2 regions of the Bacillus sp. Medicinal_06 genome follow, and region 2 is predicted to be linked to the other one. Evidence: riboswitches for the same ligand, from Rfam matches in the RefSeq annotation. Region 2 holds a riboswitch; the other holds the start of a gene.
The links. A riboswitch is a leader RNA that binds a small molecule or an ion and turns the genes downstream of it on or off. The one in region 2 is predicted to bind S-adenosylmethionine.
Positions count from the first base shown of each region.

Region 1: another riboswitch for S-adenosylmethionine. It lies ahead of AC1M36_RS14610 (Na+/H+ antiporter NhaC family protein); the one in region 2 lies ahead of AC1M36_RS16000 (methionine ABC transporter ATP-binding protein).

Region 1 covers NZ_JBWYHD010000005.1:321,801-332,714, reverse strand. The annotation lists gene AC1M36_RS14630 (sodium-dependent transporter) at 1-268, shown strand, start outside; gene AC1M36_RS14625 (murein hydrolase activator EnvC family protein) at 493-1,761, opposite strand; gene gltP (glutamate/aspartate:proton symporter GltP) at 2,180-3,451, shown strand; gene AC1M36_RS14615 (ribonuclease FAU-1 family protein) at 3,518-4,036, shown strand; SAM riboswitch class I at 4,189-4,293, shown strand; gene AC1M36_RS14610 (Na+/H+ antiporter NhaC family protein) at 4,388-5,704, shown strand; gene AC1M36_RS14605 (lmo0954 family membrane protein) at 5,875-6,231, shown strand; gene AC1M36_RS14600 (PspA/IM30 family protein) at 6,276-6,938, shown strand; gene liaF (cell wall-active antibiotics response protein LiaF) at 7,046-7,786, shown strand; gene AC1M36_RS14590 (sensor histidine kinase) at 7,786-8,847, shown strand; gene AC1M36_RS14585 (response regulator transcription factor) at 8,840-9,472, shown strand; gene AC1M36_RS14580 (DUF3992 domain-containing protein) at 9,589-9,864, shown strand; gene brnQ3 (branched-chain amino acid transport system II carrier protein BrnQ3) at 9,882-10,914, opposite strand, start outside.
Region 2 covers NZ_JBWYHD010000006.1:79,839-100,770, reverse strand. The annotation lists gene AC1M36_RS16120 (adhesin) at 1-631, opposite strand, end outside; gene AC1M36_RS16115 (MTH1187 family thiamine-binding protein) at 820-1,122, shown strand; gene AC1M36_RS16110 (YusU family protein) at 1,237-1,482, shown strand; gene AC1M36_RS16105 (GNAT family N-acetyltransferase) at 1,619-2,146, opposite strand; gene AC1M36_RS16100 (proline dehydrogenase family protein) at 2,629-3,546, shown strand; gene AC1M36_RS16095 (D-alanyl-D-alanine carboxypeptidase family protein) at 3,570-4,409, opposite strand; gene AC1M36_RS16090 (YuzL family protein) at 4,822-4,968, opposite strand; gene AC1M36_RS16085 (3-hydroxyacyl-CoA dehydrogenase/enoyl-CoA hydratase family protein) at 5,207-7,588, shown strand; gene AC1M36_RS16080 (acetyl-CoA C-acetyltransferase) at 7,610-8,785, shown strand; gene AC1M36_RS16075 (hypothetical protein) at 8,789-8,923, shown strand; gene AC1M36_RS16070 (acyl-CoA dehydrogenase family protein) at 9,009-10,793, shown strand; partial or broken gene AC1M36_RS16065 (DUF2178 domain-containing protein) at 11,253-11,402, shown strand; gene AC1M36_RS16060 (hypothetical protein) at 11,631-11,759, opposite strand; gene AC1M36_RS16055 (hypothetical protein) at 12,006-12,191, shown strand; gene AC1M36_RS16050 (spore coat protein) at 12,205-12,453, shown strand; gene AC1M36_RS16045 (L-lactate dehydrogenase) at 12,709-13,659, shown strand; gene AC1M36_RS16040 (PTS sugar transporter subunit IIC) at 13,680-14,693, shown strand; gene AC1M36_RS16035 (phosphatase PAP2 family protein) at 14,775-15,422, opposite strand; gene AC1M36_RS16030 (hypothetical protein) at 15,564-16,097, shown strand; gene AC1M36_RS16025 (arsenate reductase family protein) at 16,441-16,806, shown strand; gene gcvH (glycine cleavage system protein GcvH) at 16,848-17,231, shown strand; gene AC1M36_RS16015 (toprim domain-containing protein) at 17,624-17,968, shown strand; gene AC1M36_RS16010 (thioredoxin family protein) at 17,972-18,280, shown strand; gene AC1M36_RS16005 (hypothetical protein) at 18,431-18,775, shown strand; SAM riboswitch class I at 18,901-19,010, shown strand; gene AC1M36_RS16000 (methionine ABC transporter ATP-binding protein) at 19,239-20,264, shown strand; gene AC1M36_RS15995 (methionine ABC transporter permease) at 20,257-20,922, shown strand.

The DNA of each region.
Region 1 (10,914 bases), on a different contig from region 2:
TGATGTGAAAGTCTTCGGAAAAACATTTTTTGACTTAGTGGATTTTGCAGTAAGTAATGTATTGCTGCCGCTAGGGGTACTAGCAATTTCATTGTTTGTACCAAATAAAATGAGTAAAGACTTATTAATGAAAGAATTAGAAGTTACAGAAACGAAAGGGAAAACATTATTTAACATATGGTTTTTCTTACTGCGTTATATTATTCCGGTAACAGTAGTAATTGTGTTTCTAAATGCAGTTGGTGTGTTTAAAATGTTTACAAAATGAGCAGGGGTTTCTCCCTGCTTTTTAGTTTGATTGTATCCCGCATTAATGGGCGGTAAGACTCCCATCTCAAGATTCAGAGAGGAACAAGGAAGATGGATGGGAGATCAACTGCCCGTAAAAGTCCGATTGGTGAGGGCTGATTAAAGTTTTATTTTATAGCAAATACTTTTCTTTATAACTTTCGTCGTAAATAAAAAAACTCGGTATGCACCGAGTTTTTTTATTTATGATCCGATATAACCAGAAGGATCAACTGCATTTGTTTTACCTACATTCCATTCGCCAATATGGATTTCAAAATGTAAATGTTGACCAGTAGATTGCCCAGTATTTCCCATGAAACCTAATTGTTGACCTTGTTTTACAGTTTGACCGACAGATACAGAGCGGCTGCTCATATGAGCGTATACTGTTGTGTATGTTTTGCCATTCATTCGATGTGATAAATAGACAACATTTCCGTAACTAGATGACATATCAGACCGAATGACAACACCATCAGCAGCTGCCATAATTGGTACTGTGCCAGAAGCGGCGATATCTAAACCAGCATGGCGTCCGCGGGAAGGATCGTTAAATCCTGAACTGAATCTTCCGGCTGCTGGTTTTATAAAGCCATTTTTATTTGTATCTTGCGGTGTTGGAGCGGTTTGTGCAGCTTCTTTAGCAGAAGCGTTTTTTTGTGCTTCTTCCGCTTTACGTGCTTCCTCGGCTTTACGAGCTTCTTCTGCTCGTTTTTCTTCTTCAATTGCTTTTTGAACAGCTTGGCGTTGATTTTCTAAAATACTTTTTGACTCTTCTAAGCCTTCAATCTCTGAATCTACTTTTGATACTTTAGTATGTAGATCGTTAATAAGTGCTTGTTGTTCTTGGTGGTTTTTCTGAAGTTCTTGTTGCTTTTGCTCCAATTTTTGCTTCGATTCGTTTAGTTGCTGTTCTTTCTTTTCAACAGCTTCTTTTTCTGTTTTTACAGTTTCTTGATCAGTTGTTTGTTTTTTTACAATCTCTGTATCGTTATTTAAAATCAAGCTAACGGAATACATATTATCAACAAGATCCGCGAAATTATTTGAGTTCATCAATACTTCAGTTACGATATTTGTTCGTGGTTTTTCTTGCATGGATTGTAGTCGTTGTTTAATGACGTCTTGACGAGTGTCGATATTTGTTTGTAATTGCTCGATACGTTTCTTCTTATCGGCAATTGTTTGTTGTGTTTTACTAATTTCTGTTTGTATATCGTTTAAATCAGCTTCATTTTTATTTATAGAAGCTGTTAATTCATCGATTTTTTTCTGTAAGTCTTGTATCTCTTTTTCCATCTGTTCTTTCTCTGCTGATTTGTTCTGTAATTCTTGTTGGTTACCCTCTAATTCGGATTGAATATTAGATAATTTATCTTGACTTGTTTCCGCATATACTGGTGATAGCAATGGGGAAACAAAAATAGTGCTCGCTGCTAAGACGCTGAAAGCGACAAATTTCTTTTTCATAATGGTCTAGCTCCTTTCCCTATGATGTATATATCATAATTGGAAGAATACTGTCTATTGTTGTAACCATAATGTAACGAAAGTTTTATAAATGTACTATGAATTGTCGGAAATGAGGTAATTTTTGTATATTATGTCGTTTGATGTGATAGAAATAAAGTAGAGAAAATATTAATAAACACTTTAAGGAATCGTTCTCATGTTAGGTTTTCTGACATGAGTTTTGTTTTTGTCAAGAAAATTATTTGTGTTCACGCAAACTTATTTTGTTGTCAGATTTCATTTTTTGATTTATCATTTTTAACAGGGACAAAAATGTAGTGAATTGTCGAATAATATGTAATACTCTTAATTTCTTAGTTTCATAGAACGAGAGAATGGTAGAGTTAATGCATCTAAGAAGGGGGTTGTAGCAAGTATGAAAAGGATAGGACTTGCATGGCAAATTTTAATAGGGCTTGCGCTTGGTATTGCAGTTGGGGCGATTTTTTATGACAATCCGGCAGTAGCGAAGTACTTACAACCGATTGGTGATATTTTCATCCGATTAATTAAAATGATCGTTGTACCGATTGTCGTAGCAAGCATCGTTGTTGGTGTTGCTGGTGTTGGTGATGTGAAAAAGCTAGGTCGATTAGGCGGAAAAACAATTCTTTATTTTGAAATCATTACAACAGTTGCGATTGTTGTTGGCCTACTGGTAGCGAATATTTTCCAACCAGGAAACGGCGTCGATATGGATAAGTTAACAAAGACAGATATTTCTAAATATACGCAAACGACAGAGCAAGTGCAAAGTCACTCTTTTGCTGATACATTTGTAAACATTGTTCCGACAAATATTGTAGAATCATTAGCAAAAGGTGATATGCTTGCTATTATTTTCTTCTCTGTACTATTTGGTTTAGGAGTTGCAGCGATCGGTGAAAGAGGAAGACCGGTTCTTCAATTTTTCCAAGGTGTAGCGGATTCAATGTTTTATGTAACAAACCAAGTTATGAAATTCGCACCGTTTGGTGTATTCGCATTAATTGGTGTTACAGTTTCTAAATTTGGTTTAGCTTCATTAATTCCGTTAGGGAAATTAGTAATTGTCGTATATGGATCAATGATCTTCTTCGTTGTAGTAGTATTAGGACTTACAGCGAAAATATTTGGTATTAACATTTTCCAATTCTTTAAGATCTTAAAAGATGAGCTTATTTTAGCGTATTCTACTGCAAGCTCAGAAACGGTTTTACCGAAAATCATGGAGAAAATGGAGAAGTTCGGTTGTCCGAAAGCGATTACATCTTTCGTTATTCCGACAGGTTATTCATTTAACTTAGATGGATCAACTTTATATCAAGCTATTGCAGCGATTTTCTTAGCGCAAATGTATGGCATTGATTTATCTCTCGCGCAGCAAATTACATTATTGCTTGTATTAATGGTTACATCTAAAGGGATTGCAGGTGTACCGGGTGTATCATTTGTTGTATTATTAGCAACACTTGGTACAGTAGGTATTCCGGCAGAAGGATTAGCATTTATCGCAGGTATTGACCGTATTTTAGATATGGCTCGTACGGCAGTTAACGTAGTAGGTAACTCTTTAGCAGCTGTAGTTATGTCTAAGTGGGAAGGTCAATATGACGCTGAAAAAGGACAAGCTTATTTAAAAGAGCTTTCTGAAAAACAGGCAGCTTAATAGCTATTGGCAGAGCCCCCGCATAAGATGTGGGGGCTTTTTTGCATAGAAAAGGAGTTGGGAATCATGAAACGAAAATATGGCGATGGCTCTACTTGGGAACGGTTAATAGAGAAAACATATGAAGTGAAGACAATTGAGCAAGGAATGTTAGGTGTGCTGCATATGCAAAAAGTGAAAGAGCCTAGCTATAAGCAATATAATAATCAAAAACTTTGTATTGTAAATGATGGGTACACATGGATGCAGTATTTTATAAATGATAAGAACTTTGCGATTACAGCTATGTTAAATGAAAAGAAGAAGTTAGTGCAGTTTTATATTGATGTGGCCAAAGATTATAAAGTAGATGAGAGAGGCATGCCATATTTCGATGATCTCTATTTAGATGTGGTGTTATTACCTAATGGTGATGTATATGTATTGGATGCAGATGAGTTAGAGGAAGCATATGTAGCTGGAGATATTTCTAAAGAAGAATATCATGTAGCTTGGGATACAGCTAAGTGGATTATTACAACAATTGAAAAGAAAAAGTTTTTTTGGATCGAAATTTTAGAAAGGGAAATTCAAAAATTAAAATGAGTATTTTTTCTTATAGATTGCTTATTTTATTTCATGGTTTTGTATAAATATCAAAAAATGTAAAATATTTTCATGCAAATAATAATTGACTTTTTATTAGTAAGCGAGTAAAGTTAGGGAAGAAATTATTATTAAAAATAAAATATGAAACCTTCTTATAAAGAGAGGCGGAGGGACTGGCCCTACGATGCCTCGGCAGCGGACTCACAACAGAGTGCTGTGCCAAATCCAGCAAGCATGTGCTTGATAGATGAGGAGAGTGTTTCTTATAGATGTATAAGACCTCTTCTTTTGGGAAGAGGTCTTTTGTTATAAGATAGAAAAGGTTTAGAACTAGGGAGAGATGTTATTTTGAAACAAACGAAGGGAAATGGCTTAGCATTATTACCGCTTGGAATATTCTTAGCGCTATTTATTGGCTCTGGAATTATTACAGGGGATTTTTATAAATTGCCGATACTTGTAGCTATTTTAATTGCTGTAGGGACTGCATTAGTGATGAATAGAAAAGAAAGCTTTACATCAAAAGTAGAACGGTTTGCCAAAGGGGCTGGTAATCCGGATATTATGATTATGGTGTTGATTTTTGTACTTGCGGGTGCGTTTTCTGAAACAGCAAAAGGAATGGGCGGGGTTGACTCTACAGTTAATTTAGCGCTATCTATTTTACCGCAAGGATTTATTGTTGCAGGCATTTTTGTTATAGGGGCCTTTATTTCATTAGCGATGGGAACTTCCATGGGGACAATTGCAGCGCTAGCTCCAATTGCAGTAGGGATTAGCCAGCAAACAGATATTTCTATTGCGTTAACGATGGCAACAGTTGTTGGTGGAGCGATGTTTGGTGACAATCTATCATTTATTTCTGATACGACAATTGCAGCTGTTCGTTCGCAAGGAACGGAAATGAAAGATAAATTTAAAACAAATTTTTTAATCGTTTTACCAGCCGCAATTATTACAATTGTATTATTGGTTTTCCTTACAGTAGGAAACCATACAGAAATCAAAGCTCATACATTTGACTGGGTGAAAATATTGCCGTATGCGGGTGTGCTTGTTACAGCTTTACTTGGGTGGAATGTGCTCGTTGTGTTAGCAGGTGGAACAGTTCTATCAGGACTTATTGGTCTTATTGATGGGAGCTACACATTAGCTAGCTTCTTTAAAAGTGTTACAACAGGAATAAGTGGAATGATGGAGCTTGTATTACTGGCAATTTTAATCGGTGGAATGGTTGAAATTATTCAATATAATGGCGGTATTCAATATTTAATGAATACATTAACACGTAGTATTCGTTCGAAAAAAGGTGCTGAATTTGGAATTGCTGGTTTAGTAAGTTTGACGAATGTGTGTACTGCGAATAATACGATTTCTATTATTTTTACTGGTCCGCTTGCAAAAAATATTGCTGATCAATATGAAATTGATCCACGAAAATCAGCGAGTGTGTTAGATCTTTTCTCATGCTCTGTACAAGGATTAGTTCCATACGGTGCTCAAATGTTAACGGCAGCAGGATTTGCAGCATTGTCACCGGTTGAATTATTACCATATGCGTTCTATCCAATTTTAGTTGGAATTTGTGGTGTAGTTTCTATCTTAATAGGATTTCCACGATTTTCAAAAGTAGCAAAAAAAAAGCAATATCATAAAACAGCATAAAGAAAAAGGATGTCTTATATAAGACATCCTTTTTCTTTACATTCACCTTCATATAAGGCTGACTTGGAATAGGTCTTAAGTCTGATTAGAAAACGGTTCTTAAGCTCGTTATGGAAAAACGAAAAAATAGTTAAGATAAGAGTATCAAATCGAAGGGAGGCAAGCACAAGATGAAACAATTTCTAGCGTTTATCGCAGCCGGTATTTTGGCTTTAATTGCTCTTGGTAGTCTTGCTGGTATTGTAGGATTCGCAATTGGAGCAGGAATTGCGTACTGGAGCTATAAATCATTTGTGCGAGCACAATCATTTTTTGGAAAGTTAGCTTGGGGTATTGCCGGTTTAATCGGCTTGTCAATTGCCCTTTCTCATTCCCCAGCACTAATCGGTGTTGCAGCGTTAGTCGTTCTATACTACGGATACCGTGAGTGGAAAAAAGAAAAAGATGTAGTAGTGGATGCTGCTTCAGAAGCTTCTAAGCCATATAGCAACTTTGAAGATGAGTGGAACAAGTTAATGAAAAACTAATATAAAATAATTTAAATCATAAAGTAGAAGAGAGGAAGATTAGAATGAAACAATCTTTATTCGGACGTGTACGCGATGCAATTTTAGCAGATTTTCATAATGTATTAGATGAGAAAGAAAGAAAAAATCCAATTGCTATGTTAAATCAATATTTACGTGATAGTGAGCGTGAAGTAACAAAAATTGAAAAATTAATTCAGCGTCATAAAACATTAAAATCTAACTTTTCCCGTGAACTTGAGCAGGCTCGTTATTTCGTAAATAAGCGCTCAAAGCAGGCGATAATTGCACAAGAAGCAGGAGAAATGCAATTGCATGAACGTGCATTAGAAGAAGTAGCATATTATGAAGGGCAAGTCGCTCGTCTAGAAGAAATGTATGCAGGTGTAGTGGAGCAAATTGATGAGTTAGAACGTCGTCTTTCTGAAATGAAGAATAAACTAAAAGAAATGAATGCAAAGCGCATGGAATTAATGGCTCGCGAAAATATGGCACATGCAAACCGTCGTATGAATACAGCTCTTCATAAAATGGATGAGAATAATCCGTTCTTGCGTTTTGAAGAAATTGAAGATCACATTCGTGATTTAGAGCTTCGCATGAATGAAGATCATGAGCGTGATACATTTGATATGAAAATTGCAAAACTTGAGCGTGAAATGAAAGAAAAAAATGAAGTATCTTTAGACAAAGAAGTAATAAAATAATTGTAGTATATTATAAAACGAGCTTATGATATAGTGATAGAAGAAAAGGTGTTGGCAGGCAATACCTTTTTCTTCTATTTATATGTAACAAGAAGGGGGGAGCTGAAATGAAGAAACAATTTTCAAAATCACAACTAGTGGGGATGCTCCTCATCATATTTGGATTTGGTCTTTTTCTTGATATGGTTCTCGGGCATTTTGAACCAGGAGCTCTTATTTTTGCGTTTATTATGATCATGTTCGGAAGGCACTATCGAAAAAAGAATCGTTATGTGAGAGGGAATGTATTTTTATTTGTCGGGGGGATTGTTTTTTTATTCTTCCTGTTTTCATCAGCGGCCTTCGTACTCGTTGTATTTGCTTGCTTAGCTTTCATTGGTTATCAGCTTATTCAAGGACAGCAGAAGCCCAAAGCGATACAAGTAGAAATTAAGGAAAAAGGATATATAGATGAAGAAAAGCAAATCTATCGCACAGAACCATACCTTAAAAATATAATGGTTGGTAACATAAGAATGATGGATCATATTTATGAGTTAGAAGATATTAATGTCCAGTATGGAGTCGGTGATGTTGAAATCGATTTGACGACGGCAATGATTCCAGAAGGGGAAACGGTCATTGTTATTCGTGGCGTTATTGGTAACATTCGTTTGTATGTTCCATATGATATTGAACTATCTTTAAACCATTCTGTCATCATGGGGAGAGTTTTGCTTCCGGGTCATGAAGAAACAGGTTTTAATCGAAATGTTACGTTTAAGACAGAACAGTATAAAGAAGCTCCTCGACGTATTAAAATTATTTCTTCGCTTGTCGTAGGCGATACGGAAGTGAGGAAAGTATAATGAAAAAGCAAGGAAATATTTCATGGATGTATATTCGTTATTCTATGTTATCTTCTGTTAGTATTGCACTTATTTGTACAGTTGTATATGTATGGAAAAGCGGGCAAGGTGTATATGATTTATTATGGAAAGAATCCATTGCTTCTGTTCCAATTGGCTTGTTAATTATCAGTACAAGTCTTCTTATGGGTGGAATTGTAGGGTATGCGATTGGTTATTATATGCAGCAGCGTATTCAAGGCTTGAATACTTTCTTGTTTGAAGTAGAGCGTGGGAATTTCCCAAAGGATGTTTCGTTTACTGCAGAAGATGAATTTCATGAAGTAGAGCGAAAAGTAATTGCGCTTGCTCGAAGATTAGAGGAACAGGCTGGGCTATTTCAAAAAGTAACGAATGAACGAGCTCATTGGAATGAAGAAATGAGACAAGAAGCGATTTCACAAGAAAGGCATCGACTAGCAAGGGAACTGCATGATTCAGTGAGTCAGCAGCTTTTTGCAATGTCTATGATGATGTCAGCGATTAATGAACAGGTAGATCATATGCCAGAAACAACGAAAAAGCAATTGCAACTTGTGGAAAATATGGTTGTAAATGCGCAATCGGAAATGAGAGCATTACTTTTGCATTTACGTCCTGTACAATTAGAAGGTAAAAAATTAACAGAAGGCATAGAAGAACTGTTAACAGAACTTTCTAGAAAACAACATATGAAAATAGAATGGTTGATTGAACCGATTCAATTAAAAAAAGGTGTGGAAGATCATTTATTCCGTATTGTACAAGAGGCGTTGTCTAATACATTACGACATGCAAAAGCAAAGAAAACAGAAGTACGTCTTCGCCAAATTGACCAATATGCTATTTTAAAGATAATTGATGATGGTGTTGGATTTGAAGTAGGTGTTAATAAGGCAGGGTCATATGGCTTAAGATCTATTCAAGAACGTGTTCATGAAATTGGAGGAACATTAAAAGTACTTAGTTTTCCGAATAAAGGCACGCAAATTGAAGTAAAAGTGCCAATTATGATAGAGAGAGGGGAGGAACATCATGATTAAAGTATTGCTTGTTGATGATCATGAAATGGTTCGGATGGGTGTATCCGCCTATTTATCGACTCAACCGGATATTGAAGTGGTTGGAGAAGCCGAAAATGGAAGAAAAGGTTCAGAATTAGCATTAGCACTAAAGCCAGATATTATTTTAATGGACCTTGTTATGGATGAAATGGATGGTGTTGAGGCAACGCGTGCTATTATTCAAAAATGGCCAGAAGCAAAAATTGTAGTCGTGACAAGCTTTTTAGACGATGAAAAGCTGTATCCTGTCATCGAAGCTGGGGCAACAAGTTATTTATTAAAAACATCAAGAGCAAGTGATATTGCTGATGCAGTGAGGGCGACTTATGATGGGGAAACGGTGCTAGAGCCGAAAGTTACTGGGAAAATGATGTCTCGTATGCGCCAAAAGAAAGAACAACCGCTTCATGAAGATTTAACGGAACGAGAGTCTGAAATTTTATTATTAATTGCAGAGGGAAAAAGTAATCAAGAAATTGCAGATGAACTATTTATTGCACTAAAAACTGTGAAGACACATGTAAGTAATATATTAAATAAATTGAATGTAAGTGATCGTACGCAGGCGGTTATTTATGCGTTTAGACACCAATTAACGAAATAAGATGGAACTTCCACTGGAGATGACTTGTTTCATTAGTGGAAGTTTTCTTTATTGACGCATTTATTTGAAAGCGTTATCATTTAGTTAGAAACACTACATACAAAGGGGGAGAGTGTATGTTAGTTCAAACAATATTTGAAAAGAGTAAAAAAGAAAAGTTAGAGAATTACGTGAATGCATTGCAAGCACTTCAGGAGCAGTATGATATTGAAACAGATTGTATAGCAATCATTGAAGCGACAGAAGAATATTATTTATTTTTAGTAAAACAAATAGAATGTTATGATGTTGTAAAAGTAGAAACAGTTGATACGAACCTTGAGTATTATACAAAAGCATATAAAGTAAGTAGTTTTAATCATAATTCTTATCAAGTAAAAAAACTCCCTTAAATGGGAGTTTTTTTACATTAGGATACTTTAGGTTTAGAAGGGGTTTCCATTAATGGTACTGGTTTTGTACCTTTTAACTTAGCGACTACAAGACCGATGATTGCACCAGCTAGTGCAGGTAAGACCCAACCGATTCCTTCGTTATAGAATGGAATAAATTCAAAGTAAGAAGTAATGAATGTCACTGGCATATTCCCTTGTTTTAATCCATCAAATATACTTACGACTGCAGCTCCAATTAAAGAGCCAACATAAACAGAACGATAACCACCGAAGTACTTATGAAGTAGTGATAATAGCACGAGCACGATAGCGATTGGATATACCACTAGTAAGATCGGTACAGAGATTGCAATGATTTTTGTTAAGCCTAGGTTTGCTACTAGAAGTCCTAATGCACAAATGGTGCCTGCTAGATTTTTGTATGAAAATTTTGTAAATAAAGTTGAGAAATATTGGCTACATGCAGATACAAGTCCAACGCATGTTGTTAAACAAGCAAGTGTAACGATGAGTGCTAATAAGGAAAGGCCATATGGACCAAATAATTGTTGAACGATAACTGTAAGTAATTGTCCGCCATTTTTTGCATACCCAAGTGAAACACTCGTTACACCTAGCCATCCAAGTGCTCCGTATACAAGAACGAGCCCTGTAGCTGCAATTAGCCCTGCTTTTGTCGTTGCGATTGCAACTGCCTTGCGATCTTTTACACCTTTTGAGCGGATTGCATTCACGACGATAATTCCAAATGCAAGAGCCGAAATTGTATCCATTGTTAAATATCCTTCCATAAATCCTTTGAAAATTGGAGAAGTTTGATACTCTTGCATTGCTGGACCGGATTGTCCTAGTGGTGTAAAGACACTTTTTACAAATAATACGAAAATAGAAAATAATAAAATAGGTGTTAACACATTTCCAATGCGATCCACTAGTTTAGAAGGGTTTAAGCTGAGCCAATATACAATGGCAAAGAAAATGATTGTATAAATCAATAATGTGAATCCGCTAGCACGAACTTCTTCTGGTAAAAAAGAACTAACACCC
Region 2 (20,932 bases):
TATGAAGCGCCTTGAACATGAGCGCACCATTACTTTCAGTAACAGTTAATGTACCGTTAATTGCTTGAGTTGAGAATTGCTTTGTTTGAAAGTAATCTTTTGAACCGAGTTTTTCTAATATGGTATTTAAATCTTGTTCGCTTAGAGATGAATCAAGCGAACGAATAACAGTTTTGATTGTGGAATAAAAGGCATCGATTTGTTCTTTAGATGTACCTGATCCAGCGATAGCAACAGCGGCAATACCACCAGTTGCTTTATAAATGGAAACGCCTAATCCAAATGTAGTATTAAATGTTCCGTTATATGTCGCGATTTGTGCTGTTTCAGTAAAGAGTTTAACGTTGCTGATGCTAATACCATTTGAACTGCCAACTGAGTTAATTGCATTTACTAGCTTTTGCATGATTTGGGCCGTATCTACTGAAGCTGGTGGTGGAGTTGGATTAGGTGGTGGAGTTGGGGTAGGTTGTGGGGTTGGACTAGGTGCTGGTGCTGGTTTTGGCTCCGGCTTTGGCTCCGGTTTCGGCTCAGTTTTTTCTACCGGTTTTGAGTCCTTCTGCCATATGTCACAAGCTGTTGTTCCAAATAGAAGAGGAATAGCTAATAAAGTAAGAAACAACTTTTTCATGTGTCCACTTCCTTTCAAAAGGATAAGGTGATTAAAAAAGGGTAACATCAATATATGCACAACAGATGAAGAAGGATTACTACGAATAAGCATATTATGAAAAATAAATTAAAAGTATAGTTATGGTTAGTAAAGTCGGAGAGAGTTTTGTACAATAGAAATGAAGCAAACATAGGAGGGAAACGATCATGGCAATTGTTGATGTGTCGATTATTCCAGTTGGAACAGGTAATCCAAGCGTAAGTGAATACGTAGCAGAAGTACAAAAAGTGTTAGAGAAAAATGCGGATCGCGTGAAGTATCAATTAACACCAATGAATACAGTAATTGAAGGGGATCTTCCTGTATTACTTGAAGTGATTCAACAAATGCATGAGGTACCATATACAAAAGGTGCAAAGCGTGTAGCGACAACAATCCGTATTGATGATCGTCGCGATAAAGAGAGCACAATGGAGAAAAAATTAAACTCTGTTCGATCAAAATTATAAGAAAAAGCAGCGATCTTCGCTGCTTTTTTATATGGATAAATTAGGCAAGAAGACTTTATTCGTGATACACTTTTTTAATATTAATGATGGAGATTGGAGAAGGAGGAAGAGAAGGTGAGTGACAAATTTAATGAACAGTTTGATGGCTTGCTTGAAAAGTATACAGAATTATTACTAGGAGAAAGCAGCGAAGAGAGGAAAGAGCAGGTGAAAAAGTGGGCACTGTACTCTTACATTGCAAAAACAATGCCAGCTTTAGTGAAACATTGGAATGAGACGTATCCAGATGGAAAAGAAGAAATAGTGAACTTAATTGCGGATATTAAAAGATTAAATGAAGAACATCGAAATCATAAATAAGCGTTAGAAATCATTTTGTAACTGTCGCATAAAGAGCTTGAGGAAAAATAGTCCTCAAGCTTTCATTTTTATTCCTGCTATTCCACTAAATTAGTCAATAACATGCAACAAAATACGTGTCTATAAAGGTATTGCTTTATGTTGTAGAAGCTATTTCTAAACGCCAATCATTGCATCGCATAATACTTCCTGGTGGATATTCAAAATTACACTCACTAATAAATAAGAAGCCGAGTTTTTTGCAAATAGCGTTTGAAGCAGGATTACTAATGGAAGGAAAGGCATGAATGAATCTGTGCTTTTGTTCCATTCTAGCATGAGCGATAGCTTGTTCAATGGCTTTTGTTGCGATTCCTCTACCTTGAAATGCTGGTAGGACACTCCATCCAATTTCGTACACGGTCTCTTCTTGCCAGTAGTTGTCCCAATAGCCAACACTACCAACAATTTCGAGTTGCGGGAGTAGGACGATGTTAAACATACGTCCGGTCCCAAGTCTACTAATCCTAAGGTACCGTTCGTGGCGAGCAAGGAGTTGTTCTTCGGTTTCAGGACCTCCTAGGTATTCTAACATTTCAGATGTATTCATAAGACGAAGTAAAGTAAGATTGGTATCGTTCCAAGGTTCAATCCGAACGTATTGTGCATTTATTCTTCCTGTCATTTTTCACACTCCAATTGTTATTTTCCACCCTGAAAAAATTGTATATGCAATGTAGGGTAGTACCTGTAAATGAAAACGGGATTCTATGTTTTTACACTTGCTATTCTTATTTCAACAGGGATCCTCTCCCACCTTTACACTTGATTTTTATAGGAGTGAATTAAGTGCACTCAGGCTCTTATATTTGTATTCATCTTCAGTCATATTAATATTTTTATATAATTTATGGGGAGAAGTAAGAGGTGTGATGAGTAGTGTCGAATTTTTATTTTTAGGCTAGTTATTCACTTGTTTTTCTAGTTTCTTTTTAAATGTCGAAAAATTTTTTTGGATATTTGAAAGCGACATTATAGGCTTTTAAACATTTTTATAGTATTTTATAAATTATCTAAATAATTATTTGTATCAAATAATTTTAAACAATGATATAATTTTGAAGAGGGGTAAAAAACAGATAAAGTACAGTCATAGGGGTGAATTACATGGAACAATTAATGCGCAATTCGTTTCTTTTTTTATCAAAAAATAAAGCGTTAACAAAACTGGCTAAGAAGTACGGTTTACGCTTTGGTGCAGGGCGCTTTGTCGCAGGGGAGACAATTGATTTAGCTGCTGCAGCAATTAAACAATTAAACAAGCAAGGCCTTTGTGTAACAATCGATTATTTAGGTGAGTTCGTTGATAATGAAGCGGAAGCAAATGAAATGGCGAACCAATCGATTGAAGCAATTCGCGCAATTGGACGTGAAAAACTAGAGTCACAGCTTTCTTTAAAGATGACTTCTATGGGATTAGATATCTCAGATGAAATCGTAATGAATAATATGCGCCGCATTTTAGAGGCTGCAAAAGAAAACGGCGTGTTTGTTACGATTGATATGGAAGACTATACGCGCTGCGGGAAAACAATTGATATCTTTAAGCAATTAAAATCTGAATACGATAATATCGGTACTGTTATTCAAGCGTACCTATATCGTACAGAAAAGGATATTGAGGATTTAAATGCATATAGCCCAAATTTACGTCTTGTAAAAGGCGCTTATAAAGAATCTGAAGAAGTTGCGTTCCCGGAAAAGAAAGATGTAGATGACAATTATAAGAAAATTATTAAAATGCACTTATTAAATGGAAACTATACTGCTATTGCTTCTCACGATGAGGCAATTATTGAATATACGAAGAAACTTGCCGAAGAACATAATATTTCACGTGATCAATTTGAATTCCAAATGCTATATGGTATTCGTACAGAACGTCAGCTTGAGCTTGTAAAAGAAGGCTATAAAATGCGTGTTTACGTACCATATGGAAATGACTGGTATGGTTATTTCATGCGCCGCCTAGCAGAACGTCCAGCAAACGTTGCGTTCGTTTTAAAAGGAATGATCAAAAAATAACCAAGGAGAAACATACTCCTTGGTTATTTTAATTGCTTGAATGCATAATGTGCCATCTTTTTCGTATCAGGATATAACTGAGTACGGGTAGAAGATAGTACAACGTTAATAACTCGTTTACCGTCTTTTTCATCGACTGTGACGACCGTGTATTTTCCTAAAGCAGATAAACCACTTTTACTTCCAATTGCATATGGATCATCGTAAAGTTCTTCACGGCCATAGTTTGCGATTTTTGGAGACCTCTGTGAAGTATGTAATGTTGTGCGCGTTGTGTTCATATAATCTAGCACAATCGGATACTTTAATGCTTCCTTCGTAATGATGGCGATGTCATAAGGTGATACTTTATTGCCCATTGCATCAGCCCCGCTCGCATTTTTAAAAGTCGCATGCTTTGTTCCAAGTTCTTTGGCCCTCGCATTCATCATTTCTACAAACTTCTCTTTTGACCCTGCAATATGTTCCGCAATGGATTCAGAAATGGGATCGGCACTGATGATGAGCATCAGTTTCAGCGCTTCATCTCTTTTTAACTTTTCGCCGGCACGAAGTTTAATTTTCTTACTTTGACTTTCTGTTTTTATCGCGTTCTCTGTGATTGTAATTTCTTCATCTTTTTTCACATTTTCTAATAATAGAAGAGTTGTCATCATCTTTGCTATACTTGCTGGATAAGAGCGTTCTTGTTCACGTTTTCCATATAGAATTTCGCCAGTATCGGCATCAATTGTAATGGCGTATTTGCCTGTAATAGCAGGCTGATTAGCTCTTACGTTTTTTTGCCTGTTTGCATAAGAGCAGAAGATCATACTTGTAAACAGTGTAGCAATCATCACAATCATGACTATTGTTCGTTTCATCACTTAGTCCCTCTTTTACTTATGTATACAAATAAATTGGGCAGAAAAGCAGCCCAATACTCATTATGCCACGTTCTCTGCCCAAAAATATAGCGGAAGTTCAAAAAGTCCGGTAAAGATAGCTTTCGCATTTCTTCGTTACGTCGCTAGTCCGGTACTCATGTAGTCCCAGCTACACTCCGTATCCTTCCGGCTTCCGCGCCTCGAACTGCTCGGCTCTTTTTATCCTCCTTTTTGAACAAGCACATATAGCGGAAGTTCAAAAAGTCCGGTAAAGATAGCTTTCGCATTTCTTCGTTACGTCGCCAGTCCGGTACTCATGTAGTCCCAGCTACACTCCGTATCCTCCCGGCTTCCGTGCCTCGAACTGTTCGGCTCTCTTTATCCTCCTTTTGAACAAACACATATAGGATTATTTTTCACCCATGTTGTGCTTTTTGTATTGCTGGTTGTTACCTTGGCGGCCTTTTTCAATGCCGCGATCAACCGGTCCTGCGTTTCCTGTTACACTTGCTGCGCTAACGCCTGCTTTTGAAGGGTCTTTCTTAAGTTTTCCCATATATATTCCTCCGTTTTCGTCAAATTCTAAAAAAGGAAAAAGCGTATTTTATCGCGAAAATACACAGTTATAGGATAACCGAATAAAAGAAAAGTATTTATTTCAGAAAATTTTATCAATAAATATATTGCGAAAATTTAAACAGTATCATATATTTATTAGTAGAGGCTCACTCATTGATTGCGACGTATGTCGAAAAATTGAATGAGCATTCATTCAAGAATAGGGGGAGAAATGAATGTTCCAAATTAAAAAGGCTGCTGTTCTCGGTTCTGGCGTAATGGGCTCAGGGATTGCTGCACATTTAGCCAATATCGGTATACCAACATTACTGCTTGATATTGTGCCACAGGCGCTTACAAAAGAAGAAGAAGCGAAGGGGCTTACATTAGAACATAAAAGTGTGAGAAATCGTTTTAGTAACGGGGCACTGCAAAAATTAGTAAAGCAAAAGCCAGCTCCTCTTACGGTGAAAGATAACTTAGCACTGATTGAAGCAGGGAATTTAGAAGATGACCTTGAGCGTCTTGCTGATGTAGATTGGATTATTGAGGTTGTTGTTGAAAACTTAGATATTAAAAAGAAATTATTTGAAAAAGTAGATGCAGTTCGTAAACCTGGCTCGATTGTGAGTTCAAATACATCAGGTATTTCCGTTGAAAAAATGGCAGAAGGTCGTTCAGATGACTTCCAAAAACACTTCTTAGGAACGCACTTCTTTAACCCACCACGTTATTTAAAACTTCTAGAGATTATACCGACAAAAGAAACAGATTCACAAGTGTTAAACTTTATGAAATTATTCGGCGAAGACGTTCTTGGAAAAGGCGTTGTTATCGCAAAAGATACACCAAACTTTATTGGAAACCGCATCGGCACGTACGGCTTACTTGTAACATTGCAAGAAATGATGAAGCGCGGTTATAGCGTTGGGGAAGTTGATTCTGTAACAGGCCCATTAATTGGTCGTCCGAAGAGTGCAACGTTCCGTACGTTAGATGTTGTTGGTTTAGATACATTCGTTCATGTTGCAAACAACGTATATGAAAATGTACAAGAAGAAGAGCGTGACGTATTTAAAGTACCTGCTTTCATGCATGACATGCTAGATAAAAAATGGCTTGGAAGTAAAACTGGTCAAGGTTTCTTCTTAAAACAAGGAAAAGAAATTTTAGAGTTAAATCCTGAAACAATGGAGTATGGACCTCGTAAAAAATTAAAAGCTGCTTCCGTAGAATTAAGCAAACAAGAAAAAGGATTAGCGAATAAATTGAAAGCGCTTGTATACGCGAAGGATCGTGCAGGAGAGCTTTTATGGAATATTATTACGCCAACCCTTTTATATTCTGCGAAGCTTCATAAAGAAATTGCGGATGACATTGTTGCAATTGATCAAGCGATGAAATGGGGATTTGGTTGGGAGCAAGGACCATTTGAAATTTGGGATGCAATTGGCGTAGAAAAATCCGTTCAAAAGATGGAAGAGAACGGAAAAGTTGTTCCGGCATGGGTGAAAGACATGTTAGAGAAAGGGTTTAGCACTTTCTATAAACATGATAACGGCGAAAGCTATTACTACGATAACGGCGAATACAAATTGATTGAACGCAATAAAAAAGCAATTTCCCTTAAACAATTAAAAGAGAAAAATGGTGTACTAAAGAAAAATAGTGGTGCAAGCTTAATCGATTTAGGAGATGGCGTCCTTTGTTTAGAATTCCACTCGAAGAGCAATGCAATCGGTATGGATATTACGCAAATGATTAATTACGCTGTTGATGAAGTTGAAAAGAACTACAAAGGTCTTGTTATCGGGAACCAATCGAAAAACTTCTGCGTTGGGGCAAACCTTGCAATGATCTTAATGGAAGCGCAAGATGACAACTACTTTGAAATTGAGTGGGTTGTGAAAAACTTCCAAGACGCAATGATGAAAATTAAGTACTGTTCTAAGCCAATTGTTGCAGCGCCATATGGCATGACGCTTGGCGGCGGTACAGAGGTATGTTTACCAGCAGCGAGTATTCAAGCTTCTAGTGAAACGTATATGGGATTAGTAGAAGTTGGCGTTGGCTTAATCCCTGGCGGTGGCGGTAACAAAGAACTATATATTAAACATTTAAATAAAATGGCAAACGGTGTGGAGTTTGACCTGCAAAAGGTTGCGAATAAAGTGTTCGAATCAGTTGCGATGGCGAAAGTATCTACATCAGCGCAAGAGGCTGTTTCTCGCAACTTCTTAGGCGATAAAGATGGTATTAGTGTGAATGGTGATCACTTACTATACGATGCAAAACAAAAAGCTCTTGCTTTATATGAAGCGGGCTATAAAGCACCGATTCGTAAAAAGATACCGGTTGTTGGTGAAACAGGATATGCAACGCTTTTACTTGGAGCAGAAGCAATGCACTTATCTGGTTACATTTCCGAGTATGACTTACACATTGCGAAAAAGCTTGCATATGTCATTGCTGGCGGAAAAGTGCCGTACGGAACAGAAGTTGATGAGCAATATTTATTAGATGTGGAGCGCGAAGCATTTATTAGCTTAGTAAGTGAGATGAAATCACAAGCAAGAATGCAGCACATGCTTGTAAAAGGAAAGCCATTACGTAACTAATAACGAGGGGAGATATCGTTCATGAGAGAAGCTGTCATTGTTGCGGGAGCAAGAACACCAATTGGTAAGGCAAAGAGAGGTTCATTAAAAACAGTTCGTCCTGATGATTTAGGAGCATTAGTAGTAAAAGAAACGTTAAAGCGTGCGAATAACTATGAAGGACCAATTGATGATTTAATTTTTGGTTGTGCGATGCCAGAAGCAGAGCAAGGCTTAAATATGGCACGTAATATCGGAGGATTAGCAGGACTTTCTTATGATGTTCCGGCTATTACAATTAACCGTTACTGTTCTTCAGGACTGCAAAGTATCGCTTACGGTGCAGAGCGCATTATGCTTGGTCATTCTGAAGCGGTGTTATCTGGTGGAGCTGAATCGATGAGTTTAGTTCCAATGATGGGGCATGTCGTTCGTCCAAATAGCCGTCTTGTAGAAGCGGCTCCAGAATATTATATGGGCATGGGCCATACAGCAGAGCAAGTTGCTGTGAAATATGGCATTTCCCGTGAAGAGCAAGATGCATTTGCGGTAAGAAGTCACCAGCGTGCAGCGAAAGCATTAGCTGAAGGGAAATTTGCTGATGAAACAGTACCTGTAGATGTAACGCTTCGTACTGTAGGAGCAAATAATAAAATTCAAGAAGAAATGATTACTTTCTCACAAGATGAAGGCGTAAGAGCGGATACTACGCTAGATATCTTAGGGAAACTACGTCCAGCATTTAACGTTCGTGGTTCTGTAACGGCTGGTAACTCTTCACAAATGAGTGATGGTGCAGCATCTGTTCTTCTTATGGATCGTGAAAAAGCAGTGAGTGATGGCATGAAGCCACTTGCAAAATTCCGTTCATTTGCAGTTGCTGGTGTACCACCAGAGGTAATGGGAATTGGACCAATCGCAGCAATTCCAAAAGCGTTAAGGTTAGCAGGATTAGAGCTATCTGATATCGGCTTATTTGAGCTAAATGAAGCATTCGCATCTCAATCAATCCAAGTTATTCGTGAGCTTGGTCTAGATGAAGAAAAGGTAAATGTAAACGGCGGTGCAATTGCACTTGGACATCCGCTTGGTTGTACAGGAGCAAAATTAACGTTATCTCTTATTCATGAGATGAAACGCCGCAACGAGCAATTCGGTATCGTAACAATGTGTATCGGCGGCGGCATGGGAGCTGCTGGGGTGTTTGAACTTCTATAAAAAGTGGAAGGAGCTCGTCCAGAACAAGAGGACATTGGAGCTCCTGACATAGAGGCGCCTTTTGCCTCGGAGGAAGGGGCGAAATGGCCGACTGTTCTAGCCACTGGAACTGGATTAGATAAAGAAGAATGGAAGTAACTAAAGGGTATAAAAAACAAAGGGAGAGCCAGCTTCTCTCAAAATGAGAGAAGCGGCTTATGAAAATATGAAGGAGGAAATTTTCATGGAGAAAATAGTAGGAAGCGCAGTTAAGGGCGGTAGCTTTTTAGTTGATGAGATTACAATTGATCAAGTATTTACACCAGAGGATTACAGCGATGAGCATAAAATGATAGCGAAAACAACAGAGGACTTTATCGTAAATGAAGTTCTGCCAGAGCTTGAGTATTTAGAGCAACATGAATTTGATCGCTCTGTTCGCTTATTAAAAGAAGCTGGCGAGCTTGGTTTACTAGGTGCTGACGTACCAGAAGAGTACGGCGGAATTGGTCTTGATAAAGTTAGTTCAGCATTAATCGCAGAGAAATTCTCTCGTGCTGGTGGATTTGCAATTACGCACGGTGCGCACGTTGGGATCGGATCGTTACCAATCGTATTATTTGGTAACGAAGAGCAAAAGAAACAATATTTACCTGCCTTAGCAACTGGTGAAAAATTAGCTGCATACGCATTAACTGAGCCAGGATCTGGATCTGACGCATTAGGTGCAAGAACAACAGCTCGTTTAAATGCAGAAGGTACACACTATGTATTAAATGGTGAGAAACAATGGATTACAAACTCTGCTTTTGCTGATGTATTTATCGTATACGCAAAAGTTGATGGCGAGCACTTCACAGCATTTATCGTTGAGAAAGAATATCCTGGCGTATCTACAAGCCCAGAAGAAAAGAAAATGGGTATTAAATGTTCATCTACCCGTACATTAATTTTAGAAGATGCACTTGTTCCGAAAGAAAATGTACTTGGTGAAATTGGTAAAGGTCATGTTATCGCGTTCAACATTTTAAATATCGGTCGTTATAAATTAGGTGTTGGTACAGTTGGTTCTTCTAAACGTGCGTTAGAAATTTCAGCACAATATGCAAACCAACGTCAACAGTTTAAACAACCAATCGCTCGCTTCCCATTAATTCAAGAAAAATTAGCGAATATGGCAGCGAAAATTTATGCAGCTGAAAGCTCTGTATACCGTACAGTAGGTTTATTTGAAAGCCATATGAGTACATTAACAGAAGAGCAAGTAAAAGACGGTAAAGCTGTCGCAGCTTCTATTGCTGAATATGCAATTGAGTGCTCTTTAAATAAAGTATTCGGTTCGGAAGTATTAGACTATGTAGTAGATGAGGGTGTTCAAATCCATGGTGGTTACGGATTTATGGCAGAGTACGAGATTGAAAGAATGTACCGTGATTCTCGTATTAACCGTATTTTCGAAGGTACGAACGAAATCAACCGTTTAATCGTACCAGGTACATTCTTACGTAAAGCAATGAAAGGTGAATTACCACTTCTTCAAAAAGCACAAAAATTACAAGAAGAGTTAATGATGATGATACCTGAAGAAGTAGGCGACGAGCCATTAGCACTTCAAAAATATTTAGTAAATAATGCGAAGAAAATTGGTTTAATGGTAGCTGGATTAGCTGTTCAAAAATACGGTAAAGCATTAGATAAAGAACAAGAAGTTCTTGTTAATATCGCTGATATCGTAAGCAACTTATACGCAATGGAATCAGCTGTTCTTCGTACAGAAAAAGCAATTAAAGCAACTGGTCTTGAAAAGAATAAACAAAAAGTATTATACACAGAAGTATTCTGCCAAGAAGCGTTCAACCAAATCGAAGCAGATGCAAAAGAAACAATTATCGCAGTTGAAAATGGTGATATGCTGCGCATGATGTTATCAGCGCTTCGCAAATTCACACGCCACACGCCGCTTAACGTAATTCCGAAGAAGCGTGAAATTGCTGCGAAGATTTTAGAGGATGAGCGTTATACAGTTTAATAAGTAAGGGAAAGCAGTAGCCACGTTTGGCTACTGCTTTTTTGTTGTTCTTTGTCGGAATGTCGATATCCCTTGTTGAATCGCCAACATATTCGGATTTACGCTGATAAAATTTCATTTACTTTTGTCTACCACGATGAAATATTGATATGTGAATCGTCACTGTTACTTTATGTATATATTAATCTTCACTCATTACTCCGTATCTCATTTTATCTCCCATCCACGAACTAACATCTCTCCATTTTACATTTTTTGCAGAAATCCAGCTTACTTCATATTCTATAACCTGATCAGGTTTCCAGCTACTGTCATCGGCCTAATAAAATAAATTGTTTTGGAAGATAAGAGATGCATCGTAAATGATTGGATCATGTTTTTTAGGAGTTACATGGAATTGTGTGACACCTTCGAATAGTAATTCTATTGCGGAGGGGTTCTCATACTGTCTTTGAAAAAGTATTCTTACTTTCGTATTTGATTATTTTTTTAATTGGTAACCTGTATTCATTGACAGCTGAGCAGTATAAATTAGCAAATGCGTTTTTATTGGCAGGGGTGTTAGGTTCTTATTCACTATCAATTGTAGTTTTGAAGAGAAAATATTAGGTGGAAAGGAGAAACGTTATAATAAAACGTACCAGTGATAGAAAGAGTAGAGAGTTCAGCAGTAGAGTGGGTTGATAGAAAATTAATACATAAAATTTTATCGGCACAAATTCAAATGTATCGGCGTTCCGACAAAGAACGATAACAAAAACAGGTGGGCGAAGCCTTTATCCACAATCTAAAAAGGAGCTGTTTTATAGAGTAACTTGTAAACAGCTCTTTTGTATGTTATTTTGCAGGTTTTAAAAACGTATATAGAGCTAATAAGAAACCAAATAAAGTAAAGGTTAGAGCATCTTGGCTTGGATTGGGATCGTAGCTTTTTTGAATTTTTGTAAAGAATTCGTGTGTTTTCATGTTCATATCTCCTTTAACTAATGGTTTGCTTAATAATTATTAGGTTCTATTTTTTGAATTTTCATTCTATAAGTATTATATAATAATTTATCTATAAAAACTATAAAATATAGGACTTTGATACTTATCTATAATTGCATACTATGTCTTTTTTGAGTAAATCAAGAAAAAGGTTAACTCGTGCATACAATCCAAAAATAAATAAATACTAAATGATGAATGAACAAAGAAAGGAAGGTCTTAATTATGCCAAATTTAACAGAGCTTGAATTAGAAAACTTACGCCATATTATTGGGGGGCATACAACAATTGCAAATAAATTAGATCAATATGCACAGCAATGTACAGATCCTCAACTAAAGCAAATACTACAACAAGATGCGCAAGCTGCAAGAAACACAAAACAACAATTAATGTCCTTTTTAGGATAGGAGGTTATGAAATATGAATGAAAAAGATATGGTGAATGATTATTTAGCGGGATTAAATGCAAGCTTAGCAAGTTATGCGCATTACATAGCAGAGTCAAATAACGAACAGCTACATCAAACGCTGATTCACATTCGAAACCAGGATGAGATGAGACAACGTAATGTATATAAATATGCATTGCAAAAAGGGTATTATAAACCAGCGGCTCCTGCAAATCCAATGGTTGTTCAGCAAACGAAAAGTCAATTAAGCGCACAGTAATGAATAAAAAAAGCGAGTGAATATCAGATGATCATTCACTCGCTTTTTTATTTGTATATATGTCAATAAAGATGTATAAAATATTTTTCCAGTTGTAACAAATATGACGAAAACAGAGTAGCGTGTTTCACAAAATATACATAAAACTTGCTCAACATTTCACAAAGTATCCATGGTTTCTATAGTGAGAATCTCTATAATAAAAAGTGTAAAGAACAAACAAAAACAATACAGAAATACTTAGGAGAGATTCTTATGAATAGAAACACAAGAAAAATCGCAATTATTGGAACTGGATTAGTTGGATCAAGCTGTGCGTATTCAATTGTGAATCAAGGTATCTGTGAAGAACTGACATTAATTGATATAAATCATGAACGTGCAGTTGGAGAAGCGATGGATTTATCGCACTGCATTAATTTTACAAATACAAGAACAAAAGTATATGCAGCTACTTATGAAGACTGCAAAGATATGGACATTGTGATTATTACAGCAGGTCCAGCGCCAAAACCAGGACAAAGTCGTTTAGATACTCTAGGAGCAAGCGCAAAGATTATGGAAAGTGTTGTAGCAGGTGTAATGGAAAGTGGATTTGATGGCATTTTCTTAATCGCATCAAACCCAGTTGATATTATTACTTATCAAGTTTGGAAATTGTCTGGATTGCCAAGAAATCGCGTGATTGGTACTGGAACATCGTTAGATTCTTCACGTTTAAGAACAATTTTATCTGAAATGCTTGAAGTGGATCCTCGTAGTATTCACGGTTATTCATTAGGTGAGCATGGTGATTCCCAAATGGTTGCTTGGTCTCACGTTACAGTTGGTGGGAAACCAATCTTACAAATTTTAGATGAACAAAAAGAGCGTTTCGGTGAAATTGACTTAGATGAAATTGTTGAGAAAACTGCCAAAGCTGGTTGGGAAATTTATAAACGTAAAGGAACTACTTATTACGGCATTGGTAACTCACTAGCTTATATCGCACGCTCTATCTTTAATGATGATCACCGTGTAATTGCTGTTTCAGCAATTTTAGATGGTGAGTATGGTGAATATAATATTTGCACAGGTGTACCAGCAATTATTACAAGAGATGGTGTGAAAGAAGTTGTTGAACTAAACTTAACAGAAACTGAAGAAGGCCGATTTGCACAATCAAATGATATTTTACGTGACTATATGAAAACAATCGGCTACTAAACTAGGAGAAGGTGAAGCAGATGAAGGAATATATAATGTCTCGTGTCTTTAAAGGTTCTGCCGGAATTGCACAAGGTATTTTCGTATCCCTTGGAATTGGTTTACTTATCGAAAATATTGGAAGAATTGTTGATATTCCGATGTTGATTACAATTGGAGTTGTTGCGAAATCACTGATGGCACCAGCAATTGGAGCAGGGATTGCTTTTATGCTTGGAGCAAACGGACTTGTCATTTTCTCAGCGATGGTTGCCGGGGCGATTGGAGCAGGATCCATTTCGATTACTGAAGCTGGTCTAATCATTAAAACTGGTGAACCGATTGGTGCGTTATTAACAGCAACTTTAGCAGTTTATATCGGTAAACGGTTAAGCGGAAAAACTGCTTTAGATATGATGCTCGTTCCATTTGTAGCAATACTTGGTTCTGGCATAGTCGGTATTTGGTTATCTCAAAATATTAGTCCTGTTTTAAATGCAATTGGCGCATTTATTAAAGATAGTTCAGCTGGTAGTCCATTTATTGCTTCTATCGTGCTTGCGGTTGTTTGGGGACTATTATTAATCTCACCAGCGTCATCAGCAGCTCTAGCAATTGCACTTAGCCTAGATGGTGTTGCAGGAGGTGCAGCACTTGCAGGATGCGTCGCTCAATTTATCGGATTCTCTGTTATCTCAGCAAAAGAAAACAATTTAGGTGGTATTTTAGCACAGGCCCTTTGTACTCCGAAAGTCCAATTGCCGAACATTACTAAAAATCCAATGATTCTCGTCCCAACTGTCGTTGCTAGCGCCATTGTGGGCCCTGTATCTGCACTGATTTTCCAATTAGAAGCAGGTAAAGAAATCGCAGGTCTTGGATTAAGTTCTCTGATTGCACCAATTAATTTAATCTCCAGCCAAGGATTCGGTGTTGTACCAGCGATGGTGATCACTTATATCGTAATCCCAGTAGCTGTTTCTTATATAATATATATCGCATTAAAAAAAGCGGGTCGAATTCATTCTGGCGATATGACTGTGCCGCAATCTTAATCGCCAAACAACGTATTGCACCTGAAAATCTCCTTTATATAGATAAAAGCAGACTGAAGAAGCCACAGTCTGCTTTTTTGTTTACATTTTATGATTTTGTTTCATCGGAACTGTCACCGTTTCTTTTACTAATACTAGCTGAATACCAAAGTATAGTATACTTGCTAGCGTCATCCCAGAAACGGCATCTATGAAGGCATGCTGCTTTGTAAATAGTGTTGATAAAATGATGAGTGTACCAAAGAAAGTAAGAATATAATATTCAAAAGCATGTTGTTCTCGGCGTTTAAAGGCAGCTAACATAATGACAAATGTCGTAAGCACATGAATGCTAGGGAAACAGTTTACGGGTTGATCAATACTATAAATATAGCGAACTAGTTCAGAAAATATGTCTGTTCCAACGACGGTTGGACGCGGTACAGTCGTTTGCCAAAAGTAATAAATAGAAAAACAAGCAAGCTTTCCAAGAATTACACTACTTAAAGTGACATAATATTGCTTTCGATCAGCAAAGCAGTAATAAATAAGTGCTCCGTATAAGTATGGAAACCACAGTAAATATGGAATGATGAATGCTTTTACAAATGGAATCCAATCATCTACTACAGTTGTAACGTTTACAGCGTGAACAGTAGATTTATTTAGTACATCGTAAAGGGGACTTACGAGTACGAGTAGAAGTATATAACTTAATGGAAGAAAAGATGAAAGTTTATATTTTTTCATGAGTATCTCCTAGTGTTTAGTAATGAAAGTAAATCCAATTGATTATAATATAGAAAATCAAAATGAGCTATCGATTTTACTTACATTTTTTGGATTTGCCTTACATTTTTGTCACTTGACTTTTGGGATGGGGGAGTAGAAATGAAGCGTTCGCTTAATTTTTGTTTTCTTATATTGTTATGCCTAGTAGGAGCTGGGTGTGCAAAGAATAAGGATATACCGCTTGTTCAAGAGTATAGCGGAAGGGCATTGACAATTGGAGTTGTCGGTGAAGCGCCAAAAGACACGTTTCGAAATATAAAGTTTGAGAAGGTAAAGTTAGATGAAATGAAGGAGAAATCAGAGAAAGTTGATGGATTTCTTGTTATGAAAGAACATTTTGAAGAAGCATCAAAAGAAAAATATACAGATCTATTTTTAGGCTTAAAAAAGCCAGTGTTTTTTGTTGGTTTAAAAGATCGACCGTATTTAATTTTTACTGAAAAAGATCTAGATTATAACAATGCACCAAGAGATAGAGCGATGATGTATACACAAGGATTTGTAAATATAGGAAGTGGGGAAGGGCAATTTTGGGGCACTGATTTATACAATGATACGATTTCAGAGCAAAGTATTCATAATATGTATATATACGTGTTTCAAACGATTGCGGATTATTTGAGTAGACAGTGAAGGAGCTCTAGATTAGGAGCTTTTTTTATCATTTTAACGGAGAATCCCCCCTATCTTAAGCTCGTGTAGAGGGAGTTCAATTAATCAAACGTTTGTTTAAGACGTATGTTCGCTTTTGTAGCGGCGAATCTATTAAATAAACGTTTGTTTAATATGTGTATTCGGCATACATATATATTTTTATACTTGCAATTTATACAGAAATACCGGAAAAATAAGAAAAATTTGCAGGATAAAAGAAAATTATCACGAAATAAGTTAAAGTTTAGAGAAGAATCGTTTGAAATAATAAAACGTTTTCTATATGATAAAGGTAAAGGTTAGTAAAAAAGTAGGTGAATTTATGACAGTAACATTTTATTCATATCCAAAGTGTGGCACATGTCAAAAAGCGAAAAAATGGTTTGAGGCAAACGATGTAGCATATGAAATGATTCATATTGTTGAAAATCCACCGTCAAAAGAAGATTTGCGTAATTTACATGCAAAAAGTGAATTGCCATTAAAAAAATTCTTTAATACAAGTGGAATGCGTTACCGTGAACTTGGCTTAAAAGATAAATTAAAGGATGCAAGTGAGGACGAAATGTTTGAACTTTTAGCGTCTGATGGCATGTTGATTAAACGTCCAATCGTAACAGATGGCACGAATGTAACACTTGGTTTTAACGAAGAGCAGTTTGAAAGTGTGTGGAAAAAGTACCAATAAGGTATTTTTACATAATTAATACATTCACTGGAGGTACAGTCATGAGCATTCCAAATCATTTACGTTACTCTGAAGAACACGAATGGGTAAAAACTGAAGGCAACCAAGTTGTTATCGGTATTACTCATTTTGCACAAAACGAGTTAGGCGATATCGTATTCGTTGAACTTCCTGAAGTAGGTGCAACACTTGAAGCTGACGAGCCATTCGGAAGTGTAGAATCTGTTAAAACAGTTTCTGAATTATACGCACCTGTAAGTGGTAAAGTTGTAGCAGTAAACGAAGAATTAAGTGACCAACCAGAACTTGTTAACGAATCTCCGTACGAAGGTGCATGGATGGTTAAAGTTGAACTTTCTGATGAAAGCCAATTAGAAAAGTTATTATCTGCAGAAAAATATGCAGAAATGACAAACCAGGACTAATTCTAGTCACCAAAAAGGGCAGCCAGTGTGCTGTCCTTTTTATTTTGTATTGTGTGAATGAAAGAGTGCCTCTATGTCAGAACCTCCATCCCCTTCACATTCTGAACGAGCCGCTTGCGCTTTTCTTTGTCTAGCTCTAGCGGCTAGAACAGTCGGTCGTTTCACTCCTTCCTGCGAGGCAAAGAGCGCCTCTACGTCAGGAGTTCCAACGTCCTCCTGTTCTGAACGAGCCGCTTGCGCTTTTCTTGATTTAGCTCCATCCCCCTCACATTCTGAGTGAGCCGCCTCCGCTTTTCTTTGTAAAAATAAACAGGAAACAACATGAAAATATCGAATATACTATATACTAAAGTAAGGTTGTTTTATAGTATATGGTGATCGGGTGATGACGTATGGTCTATGTAGAGAAAGTCATTATTGTCGAAGGAAAATCAGATAGAAGAAAGATTGAATCTATTATTCGTGAACCAGTGGAAATTGTTTGTACAAATGGTACAATTGGTTTGTCGAAAATGGATGAGCTCATTGATCAGTTTTTTGATAAAGAAGTGTATGTATTAGTGGATGCTGATGCTGCAGGTGAAAAGCTTAGAAAACAATTTCGAAAAGAATTCCCGCAGGCCGAGCATATTTACATTGATCGTTCGTACCGTGAAGTGGCTACTGCTCCTTCTAATCATTTAGCGAACGTATTATGGGGAGCTGACATTGACGTTTATACAGAATATTTACGGTAAGGAATGATAGAAGTGATTGACTGGACAGGTGCTGAAGCTACAGCTCTAATAGCAGACCAAGAAAAAACAGTGTTATATGTATATACACCGATGTGTGGAACATGCCAATTAGCAAAGAAGATGCTAACAGTGGTAGAAGCAACTATATCTGAATTAGAAATAGGAATGCTAGACTTAAACTATGCCCCGCATTTAGCGCGAGAGTATGAAGTAGAAAGTGTACCTTGCTTACTCGTATTTGAGCGTGGAACAATTGTGAAGAAAATATATGCATTTCATTCAGTTGAATATTTATATAAAGAATTACAGTAGGCGGCAAAGTTTTTGCCGCCTCGACATATTTTCTGGGAAATATGTCGAGGTATCAAAGCGGTACGTTATTTGTCGAGAGAAAGTAACAGGATTGCTGTTTGAGAAGATGGAATGGTATTAGGAGAAAGTGAGATGAAGGATGTGACTAGAATGAGATTATATTCGTTGCTTCAATCATTTGTAACGTATGCTAATAGCCAATATCATCTAGAACCGCTTCTTCGGCAAGGAGAAAAAACGATCAATTTTCGTTTTGGAGATGAGTGTTGCTCACTTCAAATTTCAAGAGAGTATATACAGCTTTTGAAAGAGACACGGGGAACGGAACAACTTATTTGCTTTCAGGAAGAAGATTTAAGGCGATTAGTTACTGGAAATGTTCGGTTGCAAACACTATTGCACAGCGGACGTGTGCAATATAACGGAACGTATCGTACGATGTTATTATTAGAATCCGTATTTCATATATGTAAGCCAATGCCAGTAGGTGCTTAATAGTCTGAAGTTTCGTTTTTTAAGAATTTTTTTGTTGACATAGTGGGTGTATATTGATACAATTCAAGTCATAAAATATAGACAATTTCATAAATTTCAAATCAGACGAAAATTAAATCTGATTTCTCTTATCAAGAGAGGTGGAGGGACTGAGCCCTGTGAAGCCCGGCAACCGTCAATTTTTAGATTGAAATGGTGCCAATTCCTGCAAAGCAAATGCTTTGAGAGATGAGAGGAAGGGATCATGTTGATATACGCATATAAACCTTTCTGCTCATTCTAAAAGCAGAAAGGTTTTTTTGTTGTTTGAATGAGGAGGACATTCGAATAATAAGAGGAGCTAATAAGAAATTTAGCTATGGCGACGGTTAGATTTAAGTAATTCTTACACCAAAAATAAAAATTGTGGGAGTAAATCTGAACGAGCTGCTTACGCTTTTTAATTCAAAAAGGGGTGAACATCATGATTTTATTGGAAAATGTAAAGAAAATATATAAATCAAAAAGCGGTGATGTCACTGCTGTAGATGATGCCAATTTAAAAATAGAAAAAGGCGAGATCTTTGGTGTTATCGGATATAGTGGCGCTGGTAAAAGTTCTTTAATCAGATTATTTAATCAATTAGAGAAACCAACTTCAGGACAGATTACGATAGCAAATCGTGTGATTTCAGCAATTACTGGGAATGAACTTCGAAAGGCAAGACAAGAAATCGGAATGATTTTTCAACATTTTAATTTACTGTGGTCACGAACTGTACGTGAGAACATTGCTTTTCCACTTGAAATTGCGGGAGTGGATAAGGAAAAGCGAAAAAAACGAGTAGATGAGTTAATTCATCTTGTTGGATTAGAAGGAAGAGGCGATGCATATCCGTCTCAATTAAGCGGTGGACAAAAGCAGCGCGTTGGGATTGCGAGAGCATTAGCAAATAATCCGAAAGTGCTGCTATGTGATGAAGCGACGTCAGCGCTTGACCCTGAAACAACAGATCAAATTTTAGATTTACTACTAGATATTAATAAACGTCTTGGCTTAACAATTGTACTTATTACACATGAGATGCATGTGATTCGTAAAATTTGTAATCGTGTTGCAGTCATGGAAAAAGGAAAAATTGTAGAGACGGGTCCTGTACTAGAGGTATTCCGTAACCCACAGAAGGAGATTACAAAGCGATTTGTACAACAGCTAACAGATTCTGAAGATACAAATGAAACAATTGAGAGTTTATTAGAAAAATATCCAGATGGAAAAGTCATTCGTTTACAGTTTATTGGTGATTCTGTAGAGCGTCCAGTACTCCAGAGATTAATGAGGCGGGATGATATAGAAGTAAGTGTACTTCAAGGGAATATTGCTCAAACAAACAATGGATCGTATGGAAGTTTAGTGATTCACTTAAATGGTGAGGAAGTGGCAATCCAACAAGCAATAGCAGGAATCCATCAAGAGCAAGTAGAGCTGGAGGTGATTGCACATGGATAAGTTACTCGCGAACGTCGACTGGAATCAAATGCTAGAAGCAACAGGTGAAACATTATATATGACGGCAATCGCAGCATTTGCGACATTTGTTTTAGGTCTTATTTTAGGACTATTACTTTTCATGACGGCAAAGGATAATTTATGGGAAAATAGAGCGATTCACACAGCGATTGGAGCATTTGTAAATATCTTTCGTTCCATTCCATTTATCATTTTAATTATTTTATTAATTCCATTTACGAAGATTCTCCTTGGAACAATTCTTGGAGCAAGCGCAGCACTACCAGCTTTAATTATTGGAGCGGCACCATTTTATGCAAGGATGGTTGAAATTGCACTTCGTGAGATTGATAAAGGAGTAATAGAAGCTTCAAAAGCAATGGGAGCAAAAACGAGTACGATTATTTGGAAAGTATTGATTCCAGAATCTTTGCCAGCACTTGTATCTGGTATTACAGTAACGACAATTGCACTTGTAGGCTATACAGCGATGGCTGGTGTTGTCGGTGCTGGTGGTCTTGGTACACTTGCTTATTTAGAAGGATTTCAGCGTGGAAATAACGATGTAACAATCGTTGCAACAATTTGTGTATTACTCGTTGTATTTTTAATTCAGTGGATTGGTGATCGTGTAACAATTCGAATTGATAAACGATAATTAAAATGGG